DNA from 2 places in the Tolumonas lignilytica genome. Region 1 is predicted to be linked to the other one. Evidence: predicted binding sites of a transcription regulator. Region 1 holds the regulator's gene; the other holds the start of a gene.
The links. Region 1 encodes sigma-54, which starts transcription at its own class of promoters, with help from an activator protein. Its sites were predicted from a motif close to TGGCACNGTTTTNGCTT; they were not measured.

Region 1 (8,109 bases):
GCTGACGGAATCAGACTAGTGACCTTGGCCGAAGCGATATTACCGCAGGTGGATGATGTACAACGGTATTTGCAACGAGAACAGCATCCGGTTCAACTGCGCTTGAATATTGAATGCCACAGTTGTATTCGTTGGCTTACCCCTGCACTGCATACGTTGCAAGATCGGTTTCCCAATCTGGAATGGATCTTTGCCAATCAGCTGGATTTTTCTCCGCAGCAGAGTTTGCTGCAAGGGGAGTTGGATATGGTGCTGACGGCGGATGTATTACCTGAAGCCGGTATTTTTTATGCGCCGTTGTTTGATTTTGAGATGCGATTGGTTATTCCAGCGACACATGCCTTAGCGGCAAAAGCCGTGATAGAACCGGAAGATTTGTGTCATGACGTCTTGCTTTCATATCCGGTGTCGCCACAGCGGCTGGATGTGATCAAACATTTCATGGCGCCCGCAAGCGTGAGCCCGAAGCAGATCAAAACAGTGGATAATACGCTCATGTTAATACAGATGGTGGCTGCAGGGTGGGGGATTGCCGTGTTACCGGATTGGGTTTGTCAGGAGTTTGAACCACCGGCGCTGATTGTATCCCGATCACTCGGACATGGACTATGGCGTCGTTTACATGCTGCGGTCCGAGTGGGCGAACGACAGCAACCGGCTATCAGTAGATTAATACAAGCACTGACCCGTCTTTCATAGGTCATTCATTTTCATCGAATCGGGTTTCAAACAAATGCTGAACCGCTTCCATGACCTCAATTGCCTCTGGTCCATCACAGATCACGCGGATCGTTTCTCCCTGTGCTGCTTCCAGCATCAGCAAGCCGACGACACTATCAGCACTGGCCTGTTTTTCTCCATTGCAGAGCGTGATCTTGGCTTTGAAATTAGCGACTAATTGCACCAATTTTATGGCGGCCCGCGCGTGTAATCCCAGCTTATTGATCACGGCGACTCGTTGTTCAACGCGAGGCATGAGACTTCTCCAGCGTACGGTGACGACGTTGTACGGTTTTTCCCAGCACCAAAAAATGGTTCGCCAGTTGTTCGGCAATAAACACCGAGCGATGTTGACCGCCAGTACAACCAATGGCGACGGTGACATAGCTCCGGTTATTGCGTTCCAGTTGCGGTAGCCAGGTTTCCAGCAAACTGATCAACTGATTGATGTATTTGACCACATCAGGTTGCGAATGCAGATAACGCTGCACAGGCTCATCCAATCCGGTGAGTGGCTTGAGCTCTGCAATCCAATGCGGATTTGGCAAAAACCGTGCGTCAAAGACAAAATCTGCATCTTTGGCGATGCCGTGCTTGAAGCCGAAAGACTCAAACACCATCACTAATTCATGTTCTTTTTTCCCGAGCACCCGTTCGCGGATTTGTTCACTGAGGTCATGAATACTTAGATGGCTGGTATCAATACGCAGATCGGCGAGCGATGATAATGGGGATAATAAATTGGTTTCCTGACGGATCGCCTGTTCTAACGTTAACTGTTGCCGAGACAAGGGGTGCAGTCGACGACTTTCGCCATAACGCTTTAACAAGGTTGCATTATCGGCATCAAAGAAAAAGCTGGAAAATTGCAGATCCCGATGCTGTCTGATGGCATCCAGGATAGAAACCAACTCATCGGCATTGGCTGGTAGGTTGCGAACATCGATACTCACCGCGATTTGATCGTATTTCCCTCGTAGCTCTGCCACCAACTGAAATAACAGCGAAACCGGCAAATTATCTACGCAGTAATAACCCAGATCTTCCAGAACCCGCAGGGCAACGGTTTTCCCTGAGCCAGAGCGACCACTAACCACGATGAGTTTCATCGATCATCATCCATTGATCATTTGTTGATAAAGCGCTTCGTCGGATTCGGCTAGCCGTAATTGACGACAGAAGTTTTTATCGTTGAATTTTTCTGCCACCAGCGCCAGTGTTTTCAGATGCATTTTACACTCGCTTTCTGGCACTAACATGGCAAACAAAAGATCCACGGGTTGATTGTCTATGGCATCGAAAGGGATCGGTTGTTCCAGCGTCAGGAGTATCCCAGTGACAGGATAACCATCGGGGATTCTGCCGTGCGGAATGGCAATCGCTCCGCCGATACCGGTCGTTCCCATTTTTTCCCGAGCTTGCAGACTGTCGAAGATCTTTTGTTCGTCGAGTCCTAGTTTGGGGGCGGCTAATTCGCTGATGATTTCCAGCACACGTTTTTTGCTGCTGCATGGGACTGCACTTTTCGTGCAGTCCGCAGACAAGATTTCAGAAATTAACATGATCACTTGCTAGATAGTTTTTCTTTGTATTTGATGATCTGACGATCCAGTTTATCCATCAGAGCATCAATGGCGGCATACAGACTGTCATCTTCGGCATTGGCAAAAATCTCACCACCATTGACATTCAGTTTCGCTTCCGCGATTTGTTTCAGTTTTTCTACAGATAAGATCACTTGAACGTTGTTGATGTGCTCGAAGTGACGTTCTAAACGGGCAAATTTAGTTGTGACATAATCACGCAATGCATCAGTTAACTCGATATGGTGACCTGACAGGTTGATTTGCATAACGTCTTCCTTATTGTTGGCCTACAGCAGGCGTTTGCGTTGGCTTGATGGTGGTATGGACAACGATTCGCGGTATTTTGCGATCGTTCTTCGTGCCACCATAATGCCTTGTTCAGTCAGCAAGTCTGCGATCTTGCTGTCGCTTAACGGTTTGGCCGGGTTTTCTGCCGCGACCAGTTTTTTTATTAAGGCTCTGATCGCGGTCGAAGAACACTCGCCGCCGCTCTCAGTATTAACATGACTAGAGAAAAAATACTTCAGTTCAAAGATGCCACGAGGCGTGTGCATGTATTTTTGTGTAGTAACTCGCGAAATTGTCGATTCGTGCATCTCCACTTCCTCGGCAACATCATTCAAAACCATCGGCTTCATTGCCTCTTCGCCATACTCAAAGAAGTCCTGTTGCTGTTGTACAATACAGTTGGCTACTTTCAGAAGTGTTTCATTCCGGCTTTCTAAGCTCTTGATAAACCACTTGGCTTCTTGCAAATGAGAACGGATGAACTGGCTGTCGCTGCTGTTACGGGCATGGCGTGCCATCGAGGCATAGGTTTCATTGATACGAATTTTGGGCATCGCATCCGGATTTAATTCCACCACCCAGCGCCCATTTTTCTTCAGCACGGCAACATCAGGAATGACATAACTGGATTCGCTCGGCATGACACGACTGCCGGGACGCGGCTCCAACGTCTGGATCAGTTGCAGAATTTCTTTCAGGTCAGTTTCTTTCAACTGGAGTTTGCGGGCCAGATTCCGGTAATCGCGCGCACCCAGTAGATCCATGTGATCTTTGATGGCCTGACGGGCTTCATTCAACCAGGGTGTTTCTGGTACGAACTGATTGAGCTGGATTAACAAACACTCCTGTACCGAACGGGCGGCCACTCCGATGGGATCAAAATGCTGGATCCGTTTTAACACGGCTTCAATTTCATCCATCTCCACGGGGTCTTCATCCGTTGTGACGGCTTGCTGGATCTCTTCCAGTGTGGCGCTGAGATAGCCGGATTCATCGATACTATCAATGATCGTGAGCGCAATGGCGGCATCTTGATCACTGAACGGGGTTAGGCGCATCTGCCACAAGAGATAGTCTTGTAAGGTTTCCGATGTTTCACCCTGATAAATGGATTCATCATCACTGTTCATCAGTCCACTGGAGGGGGCGGAGCCAGCAGCGGTATAAACCTCATCCCAGGTGGTATCCATGGGCAGTTCCTCAGGCATGTTTTCTTGTGCCTGAGCCATCTCTTCGCTGCTATCCGGCGGAGTGAAATCTTCATCATCAGGAAGTTCCGGCGTAGCAATATCTGATTCATCCTCTTGTTCCAATAAAGGATTGGCATCAATGGCTTGCTGGATTTCCTGCTGTAGTTCCAAAGTGGACAGTTGCAGCAGACGAATCGCTTGTTGCAATTGTGGGGTCATGGCAAGTTGTTGGCCAAGACGCAACTGTAAGGTCGGCTTCATCTACGGGATTTGTCCTTAGTCTCTAATTTCCATATCGGCGCTTGTAGTCAGCCGGTTGGCTGAAACGATCAATCTACAAGCTGTCCGTGAGTTAATTATGGCTGATAATCGCCATTGACACACTGTTTACAGGGTAAATCCTTCACCGAGGTAAACTTGTTTCACATGCTCATTTTGCAGGATCTCTGCCGGTGTGCCTTCAGCAATCAGGTTTCCATGGCTGACAATATAGGCTTTTTCGCAGACATCCAACGTTTCACGCACGTTATGATCGGTAATTAATACACCGAGACCGCGATCACGTAAATGCTCAATGATGCGTTTAATGTCGATCACGGAAATAGGATCAACACCTGCAAACGGCTCATCCAGCAGAATAAAGCGGGGCTCTACGGCCAAGGCCCGCGCTATTTCTACCCGGCGGCGTTCCCCTCCGGAGAGACTCATACCTGTGTTTTTCCGAATATGACCGATATGAAATTCTTCCAGCAAGGCTTCCATTTTTTCTTTTTGCTCCGCCCGGGTCAGTTCGCCGCGCAGTTGTAAGACGCCAAGTAAGTTCTCTTCCACCGTCAGGCGGCGAAAAATGGAGGCTTCCTGTGGAAGATAGCCAATACCATGACGTGCACGCTGATGCATGGGCATGGACGTGATGTTTTGTTCATCAATGGTGACGGTTCCACCATCTTGCGGTACCAGTCCGACAATCATATAAAAAGAGGTGGTTTTGCCTGCACCATTTGGCCCTAACAGGCCTACGACCTGCCCGGTCGCCACCTGGAGACTGACATTTTGAACCACTTGTCGGCCTTTATAACTTTTCTTCAGACCGCTTGCTTGCAAAAGAGCCATAAATTTATTGTTTGCCTGCTTTGTTAAATTCGTCAATTTCCTGTGGTAGGAAAATGGTTTTTACGCGAGAACCTTTGCCACTGCTCTGTGCAACCATCTGTTGCTTCTGGATGTCATAGCGGATCACATCGCCGTTCACTTGATTATCATCCTGTTTCAGCTCGGCTTTTCCCGTTAAGGTGACCAAGCGATCTTTGAGTTGATAGCGCAGTTCGTTGGCACTGGCATTGACTGGTTTGCCATTATCCAGGATTTGGAAAAATGTCGCCGGATAGCCGGTGGCAATCATTTCATCATTGCCTTTTTCATGACGTAATACCACGACTTTATCGGCATGGATAATGATAGACCCCTGAGTGATCTTGACGTCTTGAAGAAAGGTCACTTTGTTGGCATTCAATTCGGCCTGCTGGCTGACCGAGTCAACCGTCACAGGTTGCTGATAATCGGATTGTTTCGCAAAAGCGCTGGCCGAGAACAGCAGCATCAATCCAAAACTAACGTGGCTTAAAGTAAGTCGCATGTCCTTGGTCCAGAATTTGGTAGCGTTTGTTATTCAAATCAGCATGTAAGCCGACACCTTGTACATGATAATCCGGGCTGTCAATAGTAATGGGCTTGTCGCTCGTTATCTGATGTTTATTAATGTCCATTTCCAGATACGAGGTTTGCATACGATCAACATCTATTGCCGGATTATGATTTTTGATCAATACGTTATCGTGCAAAATCAAGCGATCGTTACTGAAAAGCTGGCCGCTGTTGGCGGAAATATTCCAGGCTTTTTGACCATCAGGATCAAATGTCTGTAATACCGGGTGTGTGGTCTTGGTCATTTTATCTTGCTGATAATAAAAAGCCTGATCTGCAGTAAAAATATCGGTTAACTTCCCATCTGCTGAGTAGCGCTGGTTATGAAGTTTGGTCGCAGTAAAACTGGGTAAAGAAAGATCTTGTTTCTGCAATTGAGCATTCTGATTATCGCGCTGCGAAGACCATTGCCAAGCCAGCAGAGAGGCTAAAAACAGGAAAAACATCAGTAGCGTTTGCCGGCTGATCATATTGACATTCCCTGGGCCGAGTCGAACAAACCCTGAGCAAGCAGAATCAGATCGCATACTTCCCGCACAGCGCCTTCACCCCCACGGGTATGGGTCACCCAGTCTGCCTTCTGTCGTACCAGCGGGTGCGCATTGGCGACCGCAATACCGAGTGCAGCATTGTTCATGACGGGCAAATCAATGACGTCATCCCCGATATAGGCAGCTTGCGAGGCAGAAAGTTCCAGTTTATCTAACAGATCTTCAAAGGCCGGCAATTTGTTACCCTGACCTTGATAGATATGCTGGACACCGAGCGCCTGCATGCGGCGCTGCACGATGTTGGAATTACGACCAGTAATGACTGCCACATCGATACCGGCATTGAGCAAGGCTTTGATGCCGAAACCATCATGGGTATGAAACGTTTTCAGCTCTTCGCCGTCGTTGCCCATATAGATCAGTCCATCTGACAAGACGCCATCGACATCGCAAACCAACAGACGAATATCAGCCGCCAGTGTCATAACGTGCTTTTCTACAGGGCCATAACAGGTCGTTATTAACTCGCTCATACTACACCGGCTTTGAGGACATCATGCATATTAAAAGCACCGATAGGATGGCGTTGTTTATCCAGCACAATCAGTGCGTTGATTTTTCTTTCCTGCATCAGTTTAACCGATTGGGCCACCAGCATTTCGGCTGGCACGGTGATGCAATTGACCGTCATGACTTTGGTGATCGGGGTGGTATGGATATCAAGCTGCTGATCCAGTATGCGACGTAAATCGCCATCAGTGAAAATACCGGCCAGGGTTCCGGCATTATCCAGAATGGCAGTCATGCCAAGGCCTTTACGACTCATTTCGAGTAAGGCATCACTCACCGTCGCCTGATCGGAGACCGCGGGTATCAGTTCGCCCTGATGCATAATATCGGCGTTGCGTAATAGCAGTTTTCGACCCAGCGCTCCGCCTGGGTGCGACATGGCGAAGTCATCGGCGGTGAACCCTCGGGCTTCCAGCAACGATACAGCCAGCGCATCGCCGAGCACTAACGTAGCGGTGGTGCTGGAGGTAGGTGCGAGTCCTAATGAGCAGGCTTCTTGTTCCACATGCAGGCAAAGATGAATATCCGCCTCTTTGGCCATGGTGGAATCAGGACGGCTGGTCATGCAGATTAGCGGGATCCCCCAGCGCTTGATCACAGGCAGGACGGCCATAATCTCATTGCTTTCACCAGAGTTGGAAATGGCAATGACAATGTCATTGGCACTCAGCATGCCAAGATCACCGTGGCTGGCTTCGCCTGGGTGGATAAAAAAGGACGGCGTGCCGGTACTGGCAAAACTCGCGGCCATTTTACGGGCAATGTGGCCTGATTTACCCATTCCCATCACCACGACTTTACCGCGACACTCAAAGAGCATCTGACAAGCCTGACTGAATTGTTCATCCAGCGTTTGAAAAAGCCCTTCTATCGCTTGCAACTCCAAGCGTAAAACCCGTTGTGCGGACTGGCGGAAATCAAAATTGGTTGTCATCAACGATCCTCTGAGCGTATTGCGCAATAGCCTATTATATGAAAACCTCAGCGCATAAGCGATAACGGCTCTTTTTTTGCTTTAAAACAGTATCAATAGATACCAGTTTAATTGGCTACGGCATTTTGCAGCATATACAATGGGCGCCAGACGTTTGTCAGTGGAGGTTACGTGAGCAATTCGTTGATCCAGATCCAAAACTTAAGTTTCAGTCATGGAGAGCGGTTGATTTACGACAATATCAGTCTGGAGATACCCAAAGGCAAAATTACGGCATTCATGGGCCCCAGTGGTATTGGTAAAACGACGCTGTTACGGTTGATCGGTGGACAGATCAAGCCGGATCAAGGAAAGATCCTCTTTGATGGGAATGATATTCCGCAGTTAAAGCGGGGTGATCTTTATGCGATCCGCAAACGTATGAGCATGTTGTTTCAAAGCGGTGCGCTATTCAGTGGGATCAGTGTCTTTGATAACGTAGCATACCCGTTGCGTGAACATACCCACTTACCCGAGGAGATTATCCGCACTCTGGTGCTGATGAAACTGGAATCGGTCGGGTTGCGTGGTGCCGCGAATTTGATGCCTGCGCAGCTTTCTGGCGGTATGGCGCGTCGTGCGGCGTT
Region 2 (8,109 bases), 260 kb from region 1:
AGTCATGCCGGTCATATCATGAGCCGAGATTCACTGTTAAAAGTGCTTCGGGGCGTAGAATATGACGGTTTAGACCGCAGCGTCGATGTCGCCATTTCCCGTCTGCGTCGCAAACTGGGTGACAACGCGCAGGAACCAACCCGAATCAAAACAGTACGCAACAAAGGATACCTGCTTGCCCCTGCAGCCTGGAACTAGCCATGCGTAAGCTGTTTATTCAATTTTATCTGTTATTGATTGCCTCATTTTTGCTGGTCACACTGCTGGTCGGCGGGTTTTACAAATTCACGGCTGAACGCACCAGTGAAAAATCACTCACCGACCTGATGGACAGTGTCATGACACTGCTGGAAGGTGAACTTGCCGATATACCGCAAAGTGCCTGGCCTGAACAGCTGGCCAAACTCGACTTTAACCTCTCCTTTCCGGTCAATATCGGTAATGTACAGGATCAGCCCCTGGATGAAGATGCCGTTAGTGCATTGAACCGGGGAGAAATCGTGATGCTGGAAGACAGTTCGATCTGCATGGAACTGATCCCAGACGCAACGAACTATGTCTTAATCGCCGGGCCTATTCCCTATCTCTCATTTTTACATCAAATCAAGCAGTTAGATTATCTTTTCTTAGGGCTGCTCGGCATCTCGCTCGGTCTACCCGTTTTCATATGGATGCGACCTCACTGGCGAGATTTACTCCAACTGGAGCGAACTGCCCGGCGTTTAGGACGGGGAGATCTGTCTGCCCGGATCAATCTGCCGGAAAACTCCAGCCTGCAGCGTTTGGGCAGAGCGTTTGATCAAATGGCCGACAATATTCAAGACCTTATCGCCAGTAAAAAACGTCTAACCGATAATGTCGCCCACGAACTGCGTACCCCCTTGGTTCGTCTGCGCTACCGACTGGAAATGCTGGAAGAACCGCTTCCAGATGCTGAACGACAAGGAATTGAACGGGATATCACTCATCTGGAAACGTTGGTGGATGAAATGCTCACCTACGCCAGACTGGATCGCCCTAAAGTCGCCTTAAACACGCAAGCTTTCTCGCCTGCGGATTGGTTGGCACATCGTCAGGACGATTGGGAACAGCGTTCGGATGCCGATAAAAAGATTGAAATATTGCCGATCCCAGCTGAATGGTTATGGCATGGGGATACCCGATTGCTCAATCGCTTACTCGATAATCTCGTCGGCAATGCCTTACGCTACAGTCAGCAGCATATCCGGATTACACTGGCGCAAGATAATGACTGGAACATCATTCAGGTTGAAGATGATGGTCCCGGGATACCCGCAGATCAACGTGAACATATCTTTGATGCCTTCTATCGGCTGGATCCCAGCCGGGACCGGGCCACCGGCGGATTCGGCTTAGGGTTAGCGATTGTACAGGGGATCATGCAGGCACATCATGGTCATGCCCACGTTGAGACCAGCTCGTTAGGAGGCGCCAGCTTTATCTGCCGCTGGCCCCATTCAAACCCCTAATGCGATGACACCACGCAATGCACGCCTCGACTGCCACTCACCCAAAGTGGCCGTCAACTCGCCCCCCAGCAACACCACTAACCAGCTCATATAAAGCCAGATCATCATGATGGGAATACCGGCTAACGCGCCATAAATCGATTTATAGGTACCAAAATGCGCCACGTAATAACCAAAGCCATGTTTTGCCACTTCAAACAGCAGTGCCGCCAGCATGGCCCCCAAAAAGGCGTGCTGCCAATACACATACACATTGGGCACTATTTTATACAGCAACAGAAATCCGCCCAGCGAAAGCAAATACGGGAATAATGTCATTAGCCCGCCGCCCAGCAATGACACCAGTTCATAATCCCAGACAGCCCAGTCCTGGATCTGGGCTGACAGCAAAAGACTGCCACCAACCAGTAACGGCGCAATACCCAGTACTGTACTGTACATCGTGACCGTTTTAAGCCATTTCCGCTGCCCACGGCAACGCCAGATATGGTTCAGATTTTCATCAATCGCGGCAATCAACAACAACGCCAGCAATACCAACATACACAAACCGATTGAGGTAGTGCGTGAGGCATTTTTCACAAACAGGGAAAAATGATAGCGAAAGGCAATTTCTGTTTCCGGTACAAAATGACTGAAAACAAACAATTCAAACTGACGACGGAAATGAGAAAAGCGCGGTAACCAAGATAATAACGAAAAGATCACTGCCAGTAAGGGCACAATGGATAACAGGGAGACGTAGGCCAGATGGCCCGCCAGCACCGGCAACCGATCATGCCAGACACGCTTCCAAAAAAAGGCCAGAAAGCGACGAAGCCGTAAACAAAACAGACGGCACCAAACCCCACGTTGATTTCGTAACGTCAATAATCGGCTTGGATCTTGTTTCATGGTTATCCTCAAACAGCCCACAATTCGCCTAGCATACTGCTAAAAAAAAGCCTCGCAAATGCGAGGCTTCTGATAACCAGGGCAGGCAGGAATTATTCCTCTTTGCCACTGCCACGGTTAGCACGTTTACGATCCATTTCGGTCAGTAATTTCTTACGAACACGAATGTTTTGCGGCGTGACTTCAACCAATTCATCATCGTCGATGAATTCCATCGCCTGTTCCAGTGTCATCTTAATCGGTGTTGTCAGCACAATCGCTTCATCCGTACCAGATGCACGCATGTTGGTCAGCTGTTTACCTTTCAGACAGTTTACAGTCAGGTCGTTAGAACGGCTGTGGATCCCGATGATCTGACCTTCATAAACCTCGGTCGCATGTTCAATGAACAGACGGCCACGGTCTTGTAGGTTGAACAGCGCAAAGCCCAGCGCTTTACCGGTGGCATTAGAAATCAGCACACCGTTCTGACGCTGGCCGATAGCGCCACCCTTGAACTCACCGTATTCTTCGAAAGTATGGTACAGCAGACCAGTACCTGAAGTCAGAGTCATAAATTCAGTCTGGAAGCCGATCAGACCACGAGCCGGGATCATATAATCCAGACGTACACGACCCTTACCATCCGGCACCATGTTACGCAGGTCAGCTTTACGCTCACCCAGTTTTTCCATGACGGAACCCTGATTCTGTTCTTCGATATCAACAGTCAGTGTTTCCATTGGTTCCATCTTCACGCCATCAATGACACGCATGATAACTTCAGGACGAGACACCGCCAGTTCGAAGCCTTCACGACGCATGTTTTCGATCAGAATGCCTAAGTGCAGTTCACCACGGCCTGATACGCGGAATTTATCCGGATCTTCGGTTTCTTCAACACGCAGAGCAACGTTGTGACGCAGCTCATTCTGCAGACGTTCCAGAATGTTACGTGAAGTCACGTACTTACCTTCTTTACCGGCAAACGGAGAGGTGTTTACCTGGAAAGTCATGGTCACAGTTGGTTCATCCACAGACAGTGGCGGCAGAGCTTCCACAGCAGAGTTTGAACAGATGGTGTCAGAGATTTTCAGCTCGCCCAGACCGGTGATCGCAATAATGTCACCCGCCTGCGCTTCGGTCACTTCAGTACGTTGCAGGCCCAGATAGCCCATTACCTGACCCACTTTACCGGTACGGGTTTTGCCATCAGCACCAACCACAGTCACCTGCATGTTTGGCTTCACGCTACCACGGGTAATACGGCCGATACCGATCACACCTACGTAAGAAGAGTAATCCAGCTGAGAAATTTGCATCTGGAACTCGCCAGCAGGATCGGCTTTTGGCGGCTCAACGAAATCAACAATCGCCTGGAACAGCGGATCCATGTTGTCTGAAGGAATTGATGGATCCATAGTTGCAAAACCGTTTAACGCAGAAGCATAAACGATTGGGAAATCCAATTGTTCGTCGGTAGCACCCAGGTTGTCGAACAGGTCAAATACCTGATCAATAACCCAGTCAGGACGCGCACCAGGACGGTCAATCTTGTTGACGACCACGATCGGACGCAGGCCACGAGCAAACGCTTTCTGGGTCACGAAACGGGTTTGTGGCATTGGACCATCAACGGCATCAACCAACAACAATACGCAGTCAACCATCGACATAACACGTTCTACTTCACCGCCAAAATCAGCATGGCCTGGAGTATCTACGATATTGATGCGGTAATCTTTCCAGCGAATGGCTGTGTTTTTGGCAAGAATGGTAATCCCGCGTTCTCTTTCCAGATCGTTGGAGTCCATAATGCGCTCCTGACCTTCCGAAGAACGGTCCAGGGTTCCAGACTGCTGTAACAGTTTGTCAACCAGAGTGGTTTTGCCATGGTCAACGTGCGCAATAATGGCAATATTGCGGAGATTCTCTAACATCCTCGCCTCGAGATATAAAAAATGACTAAAAATCGGGCGCTCATTTTACCTAGACCAGCGTGATCTGCCTAGCAAATTTACAGGAAAAACGAGGTACATATTTTTCATCGCTGGAAACGCATATTTTTGTAGGATATCTGTATAATCATTCCTTGGCAGAATATGTATGTGCACTCGCACCATAGCGATGCACAAAATTAGTGCGATATTGCACCAAATACAAACATTCCATGTCTGTATTTTAGGGTAATTCGCAGTTAATCCTTATTAACTATAGAGTTTTTAAGTTGGCGCATTTCTTGCTGCTTAGCGAAAAGAATTTTTTTAATATCGCTATCTGATTTTAATGACACCGGAGGTTAGCTAGCATGTCCGCTGCAAATGTTCTGAACATGATCAAAGAAAACGAAGTTAAATTCGTTGATCTGCGTTTCACTGATACTAAAGGTAAAGAACAACACGTTTCTATTCCTGCCCACCAGGTTAGCGAAGATTTCTTCGAAGACGGTAAAATGTTCGATGGTTCTTCAATCGCTGGCTGGAAAGGTATCAACGAATCAGACATGGTTCTGATGCCTGACGCAACTACTGCCCTGATGGATCCATTCACCGAAGAGTCTACTCTGATCATTCGTTGTGACATCCTGGAACCTGCAACCATGAAAGGCTACGATCGTGACCCACGTTCTATTGCCAAACGTGCTGAAGAGTTCCTGAAAGCAAGCGGTATCGCTGACACCGTGCTGTTCGGACCAGAACCAGAATTCTTCATTTTTGAAGACGTTCGTTTCGAAAACACCATGAGTGGTTCTTTCTTCAAGATCGACGATCCTGAAGCTGCATGGAACTCAGGCAAGTCTTTCGAAGGTGGTAACAAAGGTCACCGTCCAGGCGTTAAAGGTGGTTACTTCCCAGTAGCACCAGTTGACTCATCACAAGATCTGCGCTCTGCAATGTGTCTGATCCTGGAAGAAATGGGTCAGGTAGTTGAAGCTCACCACCACGAAGTAGCAACTGCTGGTCAGAACGAAATCGCTACCCGCTTCAACACGCTGACTAAGAAAGCGGACGAAGTTCAGGTTCAGAAATACGTTATCCATAACGTAGCTCATGCTTACGGCAAAACTGTAACCTTCATGCCAAAACCAATGTTTGGTGACAACGGTTCAGGTATGCACTGCCACCAGTCTCTGGGTAAAGATGGCAAGAACCTGTTCTCTGGCGACCTGTACGGTGGTCTGTCAGAAACTGCTCTGTTCTACATCGGCGGTATCATCAAGCACGCTAAAGCCATCAATGCATTCACTAACCCATCAACCAACTCTTACAAGCGTCTGGTTCCTGGTTATGAAGCACCAGTTATGCTGGCTTACTCTGCTCGTAACCGTTCAGCTTCTATCCGTATCCCAGTGGTACCAAGCCCGAAAGCTGCTCGTATCGAAGTTCGCTTCCCGGATCCAGCAGCTAACCCATACCTGGCATTCACTGCACAGTTGATGGCTGGTCTGGACGGTATCATCAACAAGATCCACCCAGGCGATGCGGCAGACAAAGATCTGTACCACCTGCCAGCAGAAGAAGCGGCTAAGATCCCACAAGTTTGTGGTTCTTTAGACGAAGCTCTGAAATCTCTGGATGCAGACCGTGAGTTCCTGACTCGTGGCGGCGTATTCTCTGACGATTTCATCGATGCCTACATCGAGCTGAAGACTATCGACGTGGATCGCGTGCGTATGACTCCACACCCAGTTGAGTACGAACTGTACTACTCTGTGTAAGTCACCACGTTTCTGAAAAAACCCGCTCCGGCGGGTTTTTTTTTGGTTATGATTTAATCTGATGTTTCATTTGTATTATCAATAACAAGGAAGCAGGGAGCAGCACTATGAAAATCATATCCGTTATCTGGTTGATGTTGGGGTTATCCTGGGGCGTACACGCTGCCGATGAGAACACAACCGTCTATTACTGGACCGATGCCAATGGCGTCACGCATTTCAGTGACACTCCGGTCGCAGGCAAACAGACACAAAGCAAACAAGTGGAAATTGCCAATCCTCCCGTCAATAATCCCAATCCCATCGTTGATAAAAATACCCCTGAACCAAAAGAGACTGCCCCCAATTACAGCCTGAGTATCTCCTCTCCGTTGCCAGGGGAAACCATTAGAGACAATGAAGGGAAAATTTCTGTGCAAACCCAGATCACGCCAGAACTTGCCGTCGAGTCAGCCAAACTGATGCTTTACATTGATGCGCAATCCTATCCTTGTGATGCAAAGACACTCCATTGTCAGGCCACCAACATTGATCGTGGTGCACATCAGTTGCGAACCGAATTGCTCTCAAAAGACGGCAAGATACTTGCATCATCCGAATCAATTACTGTTTATCTGTTCCGGGTCACAGCCAAAAGGTAATTGGACCCAGAATGGAAGCACTGTTCTGGTTTGGATGCACCAGTAAAAACAACAGAGAGCGCCATATTGGTGCAATTTGTATCTGGGAGAGTACACTGTGAATAACCGCCCTGACTTATCAAAATTACTGCTGGATAATTTGCTGACTGCAGTCATTTTATTGGATAGACATCTGATTGTCCGATATGTCAATCCGGCGGCAGAACAACTGATGGGAGTCAGTGCACGCCGATTGCTCGATCACGCGCTGGAACAGGTGGTTGACTATATCTCACTGGATCTGGAGCGTTTACGGCATTGCCTGCAACAAGGACAAGGCTTCACTGATAATGAAGTGACGCTGGTCGTTGAAAATGAACCGCGCAGTGTGGAAGTCAGCGTGCTCGCGGTTTATGACCATCAGGAACAGTTTGCTTTAATGGAAATGCGAAAGATTGATCAGCAAAAGCGTATCAGTCAGGAACAACAGCAGCATGCACAACAACTGGCAGCCCGAGATTTGGTTCGGGGTCTCGCCCACGAAATAAAAAATCCGTTGGGTGGTTTACGCGGCGCGGCACAGTTGCTGGAAAAAGCGCTCCCCGATGAGCAATTAAAAGAATATACCGGCATCATTATTGCCCAAGCAGATCGATTGCGTAATCTGGTCGACCGGCTGTTAGGACCGCAACGGCCAGGACGACACCAGGTACACAATGTGCATTCTGTTCTGGAACAGGTTCGCCGCTTGGTGGAGATGGAGCTACCACCGGGGATCACCATTGAACGGGATTACGACCCCAGTATCCCTGATTTTGAAATGGAACAAGAGCAGTTGCAGCAGGCATTTCTGAATATTGTCAGAAATGCGGTTGAGGCAATGCACGGTCATGGCACGATCAAACTAAAGACCCGCACCGTATTCCAGATCACGATCCATGGTAAGCGTTATCGATTGGCCGCCGAAATTCGCATCATTGATGATGGCCCAGGCATTCCGGAAAATATTCGTGACACCCTGTTTTACCCTATGGTAACAGGCAAAGAAGGTGGAACAGGTCTTGGTCTGTCCATCGCGCAAAATCTGATTGACCAACACAAAGGCCGTATCGAATGTGTCAGCTGGCCCGGACATACTGAATTTTGTATCTATCTACCGCTTCGTAAGTAATAAGGATAAACACCATGGCAGCCAAAGTATGGATTGTCGATGATGACAGCTCTATCCGCTGGGTTCTGGAGCGAGCCCTGAGTGCAGAACACTTCGAATGTCTGTCATTTGAAGATGGCGAAAGTCTGCTGGCGGCATTGGATAATAACCAGAGTATTCCAGATGTAATTGTGTCGGATATTCGTATGCCTGGTATTGATGGGCTTTCCTTATTGCAGCTCATCCAGGAAAAACAGC

Region 2: glnA (glutamate--ammonia ligase) is a predicted target of sigma-54. The motif match lies at 4,592-4,608, and genes of this name have one in related genera.

What each region holds. Positions count from the first base shown of each region.
Region 1 is NZ_AZUK01000001.1:2,007,449-2,015,557, forward strand. Features, by position in the region: gene H027_RS0109435 (LysR substrate-binding domain-containing protein) at 1-699, shown strand, start outside; gene H027_RS0109440 (HPr family phosphocarrier protein) at 701-976, opposite strand; gene rapZ (RNase adapter RapZ) at 963-1,829, opposite strand; gene ptsN (PTS IIA-like nitrogen regulatory protein PtsN) at 1,836-2,282, opposite strand; gene hpf (ribosome hibernation promoting factor) at 2,285-2,572, opposite strand; gene H027_RS0109460 (RNA polymerase factor sigma-54) at 2,594-4,045, opposite strand; gene lptB (LPS export ABC transporter ATP-binding protein) at 4,172-4,897, opposite strand; gene lptA (lipopolysaccharide transport periplasmic protein LptA) at 4,902-5,420, opposite strand; gene lptC (LPS export ABC transporter periplasmic protein LptC) at 5,395-5,958, opposite strand; gene kdsC (3-deoxy-manno-octulosonate-8-phosphatase KdsC) at 5,955-6,512, opposite strand; gene H027_RS0109485 (KpsF/GutQ family sugar-phosphate isomerase) at 6,509-7,483, opposite strand; gene mlaF (phospholipid ABC transporter ATP-binding protein MlaF) at 7,655-8,109, shown strand, end outside.
Region 2 is NZ_AZUK01000001.1:2,270,855-2,278,963, reverse strand. Features, by position in the region: gene rstA (two-component system response regulator RstA) at 1-198, shown strand, start outside; gene rstB (two-component system sensor histidine kinase RstB) at 201-1,490, shown strand; gene H027_RS0110665 (YihY family inner membrane protein) at 1,479-2,384, opposite strand; gene typA (translational GTPase TypA) at 2,477-4,303, opposite strand; gene glnA (glutamate--ammonia ligase) at 4,672-6,081, shown strand; gene H027_RS0110650 (DUF4124 domain-containing protein) at 6,189-6,722, shown strand; gene glnL (nitrogen regulation protein NR(II)) at 6,820-7,872, shown strand; gene glnG (nitrogen regulation protein NR(I)) at 7,887-8,109, shown strand, end outside.